2 regions of the Streptomyces sp. NBC_00122 genome follow, and region 1 is predicted to be linked to the other one. Evidence: riboswitches for the same ligand, from Rfam matches in the RefSeq annotation. Region 1 holds a riboswitch; the other holds the start of a gene.
What was found. Region 1 has a riboswitch for glycine ahead of gcvP (aminomethyl-transferring glycine dehydrogenase). Riboswitches for the same ligand answer to the same signal wherever they lie in the genome.

Region 1 (3,403 bases):
GGACGACCCGGCCGTGGTGCGTGAGGCGGCCGCGCGGCTGCTGGAGGGCGTGGACACCACGGGCGGGGTGCGGCTGCTGGGGGTGGGCGTGACCGGGCTGGCGGACTACACGCAGGAGGATCTGTTCGCCCAGTCGCTGGGCGAACAGATCCAGGAGGAGGCCGCTGAGCCTGACGTGGCCGCTGAGCCGGGTGAGGCCGCCGCCGCGGCCCTGGAGCACGGGGAGCCGTCCGGGGAGCCGGAGCCCGCCCCTGAGCGGCGCTGGGCGGCCGGGAGCGACGTACGGCACGCGGTGTACGGGGCCGGGTGGGTGCAGGGCAGCGGGGTCGGGCGGGTGACCGTGCGGTTCGAGCAGCCGGGATCGCAGCCCGGCCGGGTGCGGACCTTCCGGGTGGACGACCCCGAGCTGGAGCCGTCCGATCCGCTGCCGCTGGTGGGGGAGGGGCCGACGGCCGAGGAGCTCTAGGCCCTGCCCGGGACCAGGGCCCGCGGGGCCGGGCCTAGCCTTCGTCGCCCGCCAGGTGGCCGAAGTCGCGCTGGAAGTCCGTGGGCAGGGTCACGTCCAGGCCGTAGTGGTGGTAGAGCTGGAGCTCCTGCTCCGGGGAGAGGTGGCGGCCGACACCGAAATCGGGCGCGTCCTTGATCAGGGAGCGGTCGAAGGGCACCCGCAGGGCGTCGCCCACCAGCTCGCTGGGCTCCAGTGGGACGAAGGCGTCCCGGCTGAACAGACCCGTACGTACGGCAGCCCATTCCGGGACGCCCGTGGCGTCGTCGAGGTAGACCTCGTCAATGGTGCCGATCTTGGTGCCGCTGCGGTCGAAGGCCTTGCGGCCGATCAGGCTGCGCGGATCGATGTCGGTCTGCACGGTCCCTCCAAATGGTCGCAACTCCTCCGTAATGACTACAGAAGTGCATTTCGGGAGCTGAGGCCACTCGGGGAGTGTCCGGATCCTCGCTGGTAGGCTGGGTGATGGCTGTCGACCCTGTGCGGGAGAGTCCTCCGAGTGATCTTGACGGAGGCGCCGAAGGAGCAAATCCTCCCCGGAATCTCTCAGGCATACGTACCGCACGGACGAGGCCACTCTGGAAAGCAGGGGCAGGTACCGGGCGTGCAGCGCCGGTTCCTCTCCTCACCGACGGTGAAAGCCGGCTTCCCTCGAGCGACCCTCGAGCGGCCGGTGAAACTCTCAGGTTGAGATGACAGAGGGGGAGGCCGTCCGGGTGCCCGCGCCGTGGTGCCCCTCGCAGGTCATACGACCAGGAGGCCTCCGTACATGACCGCCAACCGCATTCCGCTCTCCCAGCTGGAGCGAGGCATCCCCTTCGAGCAGCGCCACATCGGCCCGGATGCCGAGGCGCAGGCGAAGATGCTCGCCCAGGTGGGCTACGGCTCCCTGGACGAACTGACCGCCGCCGCGGTGCCGGATGTCATCAAGACCGCCGAAGCGCTGAACCTTCCCGAGGCGCGGACCGAGGCCGAGGTGCTGGCCGAGCTGCGCTCGCTCGCCGACCGCAACCAGGTCCTCTCTTCGATGATCGGTCTCGGCTACTACGGGACCTTCACGCCTCCGGTGATCCTGCGCAACGTCATGGAGAACCCGGCCTGGTACACGGCGTACACGCCGTACCAGCCCGAGATCTCGCAGGGCCGCCTCGAAGCGCTGCTGAACTTCCAGACCGTCGTCGCCGACCTCACCGGGCTGCCGACCTCGGGCGCCTCGCTGCTCGACGAGGGCACCGCGGCCGCCGAGGCCATGTCCCTCGCCCGCCGGGTGGGCAAGGTCAAGGACGGCGTCTTCCTGATCGACGCCGACGCGCTGCCGCAGACCATCGCCGTGATCGAGACCCGCGCCGAGCCCACGGGCGTCGAGGTCGTCGTCGCCGACCTGTCGGACGGCATCCCGGCCGAGATCGCCGAGCGCGGCGTCTTCGGCGTGCTCCTCCAGTACCCGGGCGCCTCCGGTGCCGTGCGGGACATCAAGCCGCTCATCGACCGGGCGCACGAGCTCGGTGCCATCGTCACCGTCTCGGCCGACCTGCTCGCCCTGACGCTGCTGACCTCGCCGGGCGAGCTCGGCGCGGACATCGCCGTCGGCACCACGCAGCGCTTCGGAGTCCCGATGGGCTTCGGCGGACCGCACGCCGGTTACATGGCCGTCCAGGCCAAGCACGCCCGCTCGCTGCCCGGCCGCCTCGTCGGCGTCTCCGTGGACGCGGACGGCAACAAGGCGTACCGGCTGGCGCTGCAGACCCGCGAGCAGCACATCCGCCGCGAGAAGGCCACCAGCAACATCTGCACCGCGCAGGTGCTGCTCGCCGTCATGGCCGCCATGTACGCCGTCTACCACGGCCCGGACGGCCTGCGGACGATCGCCCGCCGGACCCACCGCTACGCGGCGCTGCTCGCCGCGGGTCTGAAGGCCGGTGGCGTCGAGATCGTGCACGGCGCCTACTTCGACACCGTCACGGCCCGTGTCCCGGGCCGCGCGGCCGAGGTCGTCGCCGCGGCCCGCCAGGGGGGCGTCAACCTCTACCAGGCCGACGCCGACCACGTCTCCGTCGCCTGCGACGAGACCACCCTGCGCGCCGACATCGACGCCGTCTGGGCGGCCTTCGGCGTCAGCGCGGACATCGAGGCGCTGGACGAGACCACGGCGGACACCCTGCCCGAGGGCCTGCTGCGCTCGGACGACTACCTGACGCACCCCGTCTTCCACCAGCACCGCTCCGAGACCGCGATGCTGCGCTACCTGCGCAAGCTCTCGGACAAGGACTACGCGCTGGACCGCGGCATGATCCCGCTGGGCTCCTGCACCATGAAGCTCAACGCGACCACCGAGATGGAGCCGGTCACCTGGCCCGAGTTCGGTCAGCTGCACCCGTTCGCCCCGGTGGAGCAGGCGGAGGGGTACCTCACGCTCATCACCGAGCTGGAGGAACGTCTCTCCGAGGTCACCGGCTACGACAAGGTCTCCATCCAGCCGAACGCCGGCTCCCAGGGTGAGCTCGCCGGCCTGCTGGCCGTCCGCGCCTACCACCGCGCCAACGGCGACGAGCAGCGCACCGTCTGCCTCATCCCGTCCTCCGCGCACGGCACCAACGCGGCCAGCGCCGTGATGGCCGGCATGAAGGTCGTCGTCGTCAAGACCGCCGACGACGGCGAGGTGGACGCGGCCGACCTGCGCGCCAAGATCGAGCAGTACCGTGACGAGCTGTCCGTGCTGATGATCACGTACCCCTCCACGCACGGTGTGTTCGAGGAGCACGTCGCCGACATCTGCGCCCAGGTGCACGACGCCGGCGGCCAGGTCTACGTGGACGGCGCCAACCTCAACGCCCTGGTGGGCCTGGCCAAGCCGGGTCACTTCGGCGGCGACGTCTCGCACCTCAACCTGCACAAGAC
Region 2 (3,403 bases), 3.9 Mb from region 1:
TCCGTGCCGGGGCCGACGCAGGCGAGGAACTGGGCCTCGGAGCTGTAGACCGGGACGTACGCCGCCCCGCCGATGTCCATCGTGGGCAGGTCCAGGGAGGCCGAGTCCTGCCCGCCGCCGCCGGGCAGCGGCACCCACACCTGGCTGCGCCCGAGCACTTCCAGGATCCGCCCGCCCGCGTCCGGCTGCCCGAGCGCCGCCCCGAGCACCTGCTCCAGCTCATTCTCCGGCCAGCCGCTGCCCTGCATGTGCGTGTGCCTCCGTTGGTTCCGCGGATCGTCGTCGCCGAGGTTATCGGCCCGGGGTGCGGCGCCGCTGCCGGGGCCGGATCGCGCCGCACCCGGCGGTTACGGGTGGAACACGATCCTCGTCACCGCGGAGGCGGACGCGCGGTCCAGAAGGGTCGCCGAGGCGCAGCCCGCGGGCGGGTGGCCGGCCTCCGCGGCGCGCAGCAGGCGGGTCACCGCGCCCCGGTGGCGGGCGAAGGCGTACGCCGACACGCGGCGCCCCCGCGCCGTCTGCCCGGCCAGGGCCTCCGCGGGGCTGCTGTCCAGCAGGAGCAGGTGCAGCGCCCGTCCCCGGCGGCGGGCGGCCGCCGCGAGCAGGCCCCGTACCCAGCTCTGCGTTCCGCAGTCGTGGACGATCACCGAGGCGCCGGAGCGCAGGGCCCTCCACAGGCCCCAGTAGTGGGCACCGCGCACCAGCGGCCGGTAGACCGCGTACGGCAGGGTCCGCGGCATCCGCCGCTCCCAGCGCTCACGGGTGTCCTGGGAGTCGATGGCCCCGCCCCCGGCCGCCACGCGCTTGATCAGCGTGCTCTTGCCGCCGCCGGGCAGGCCGGACACCACGACGATGTCGCCCGCGGCGAAGGCGAGGCGCTGCGGGCCGCGCACCCCCGGGCCGCGGAGGTCACGGACGGGACCGGCCGGCCCGCTCCGCACGCGCGCACCCCGCTGCGCGGGCACCGCGTCGACGGTCGCCCCGGCCGCCACACCTACGAATCTCCGCACAGTGATCGCCTCCCCCGAATCGGGTCACCAGGACCCTTGCCCACTGAGTGTAAAGAGACGGTAATCCGGCAGCCCCGGTTCCGGTCGGGCCGCTCGAGTGCCGCACGAACTTTCGGGGCCCCACCCCCGATCACGGCGGTGGCGTGCAATGATGTGCGCCATCTGGACCAACTGCATACCGGCCGCTTGAATCCGCGCGGGAGAGTCCCGGCACGCCGCAAGGCCGTGCGCGGGCGCCGAAGGAGCAAGAACCTCCCTTGAATCTCTCAGGCCCCGTACCGCGTGGATGAGGCAGATCTGAAAAGCGAGCTGTCCGACAGCTCCACCCAAGGTGCAAGCCGAAGATCCCGGGCAACCAGGAACTCTCGGCGAACCTCTCAGGTTCCGATGACAGATGGGGAGGACCCTCCTCGTCATGTCATGCCCTGGGACTCGGGAGCCACACCCATGAGCACTGCCCCCCGTCTGACCGCCCTCGATGCGCTGCACCGTTCCCTCGGTGCGACCATGACCGACTTCGCGGGCTGGGACATGCCGCTGCGGTACGCGAGCGAGCGCGACGAGCACAACGCCGTACGCACCAAGGCCGGTCTCTTCGACCTGTCCCACATGGGCGAGATCACCCTGACCGGCCCGGAGGCCGTCAAGGCCCTGGACTACGCGCTGGTCGGCAACATCTCCACCGTCGGCGTCGGCCGCGCCCGCTACACGCACATCTGCCAGGAAGACGGCGGCATCGTCGACGACCTGATCGTCTACCGCCTCGGCGAGACCGAGTACATGGTCGTCGCCAACGCCTCCAACGCCCAGGTCGTCCTCGACGCCCTGACCGAGCGCGCCGCCGGCTTCGACACCGAGGTCCGCGACGACCGCGACGCGTACGCGCTGATCGCGGTGCAGGGCCCGGAGTCCCCCGGCATCCTCGCCTCCCTCACCGACGCCGACCTGGACGGGCTGAAGTACTACGCCGGCCTGCCGGGCACCGTGGCCGGGGTGCCGGCGCTGATCGCGCGTACGGGCTACACCGGCGAGGACGGCTTCGAGCTGTTCGTCTCCCCCGAGCACGCCGTGGAGCTGTGGCAGGCGCTGACCAAGGCGGGCGAGGGCGTCGGCCTGGTCCCGGCCGGGCTGTCCTGCCGCGACACGCTGCGCCTGGAGGCGGGCATGCCGCTGTACGGGCACGAGCTGACCACCTCCCTCACCCCCTTCGACGCGGGGCTGGGCCGGGTCGTGAAGTTCGAGAAGGAGGGGGACTTCGTCGGCCGCGCCGCGCTGGAGGCCGCCGCCGAGCGCGCCGCCACGAACCCGCCGCGCAAGCTGGTCGGCCTGATCGCCGAGGGCCGCCGCGTGCCGCGCGCCGGCTTCCCGGTCGTGGCCGACGGACAGGTCATCGGCGAGGTCACCTCCGGTGCCCCGTCCCCGACGCTCGGCAAGCCGATCGCGATGGCGTACGTGGACGCGGCGCACGCCGCGCCCGGCACCTCCGGTGTCGGCGTCGACATTCGCGGTACGCATGAGCCGTACGAGGTCGTGGCCCTGCCCTTCTACAAGCGGCAGAAGTAACACTTCGCACGACCCGGCGCGCAGGCAGTCGTACGGACATCCGTACGGCGCCGTCTCAGTACCCAAGACCACAGTTCGTATCCACTCCCCCGCATCCAGGAGAATCAGGTCATGAGCACCCCCCAGCAGCTGCGTTACACCAAGGAGCACGAGTGGCTGTCGGACGCCGTTGACGGCGTTTCGACGGTCGGCATCACGGAGTTCGCGGCCAACGCGCTCGGTGACGTCGTCTACGCCCAGCTCCCCGAGGTCGGCGAGACCGTCACCGAGGGCGAGACCTGTGGCGAGCTGGAGTCGACGAAGTCGGTCAGCGACCTGTACTCCCCCGTCTCCGGCGAGATCGTCGAGTTCAACCAGGACGTCGTCGACGACCCGGCCCTGGTGAACTCCGCTCCCTTCGAGGGCGGCTGGCTGTTCAAGGTGCGCATCTCGGAGGAGCCCAAGGACGTGCTCTCCGCCGAGGAGTACACCCAGCTCACCGCCGGTAACTGACCCCAGGGGATCCTGATGTCCGTACTGAACACCCCTCTCCACGAGCTCGACCCCGACGTCGCCGCAGCCGTCGACGCCGAGCTCGTGCGCCAGCAGTCCACCCTCGAAATGATCGCGTCGGAGAACTTCGCTCCGGTCGCCGTCATGGAGGCCCAGGGCTCGGTCCTGACCAACAAGTACGCCGAGGGCTACCCCGGCCGCCGCTACTACGGCGGCTGCGAGCACGTCGACGTGGTCGAGCAGATCGCGATCGACCGCATCAAGGCGCTGTTCGGTGCCGAGCACGCGAACGTGCAGCCCCACTCGGGCGCGCAGGCGAACGCAGCCGCGATGTTCGC

Region 2: linked by a shared signal. The riboswitch ahead of gcvT (glycine cleavage system aminomethyltransferase GcvT) and the one ahead of gcvP (aminomethyl-transferring glycine dehydrogenase) in region 1 are both predicted to bind glycine.

What each region holds. Positions count from the first base shown of each region.
Region 1 is NZ_CP108191.1:636,658-640,060, reverse strand. It holds gene OG737_RS03005 (DNA polymerase IV) at 1-466, shown strand, start outside; gene OG737_RS03000 (PRC-barrel domain-containing protein) at 501-866, opposite strand; glycine riboswitch at 979-1,077, shown strand; gene gcvP (aminomethyl-transferring glycine dehydrogenase) at 1,275-3,403, shown strand, end outside.
Region 2 is NZ_CP108191.1:4,513,416-4,516,818, reverse strand. It holds gene OG737_RS21575 (enhanced serine sensitivity protein SseB) at 1-248, opposite strand, end outside; gene OG737_RS21570 (AAA family ATPase) at 348-1,016, opposite strand; glycine riboswitch at 1,198-1,301, shown strand; gene gcvT (glycine cleavage system aminomethyltransferase GcvT) at 1,458-2,573, shown strand; gene gcvH (glycine cleavage system protein GcvH) at 2,685-3,065, shown strand; gene glyA (serine hydroxymethyltransferase) at 3,081-3,403, shown strand, end outside.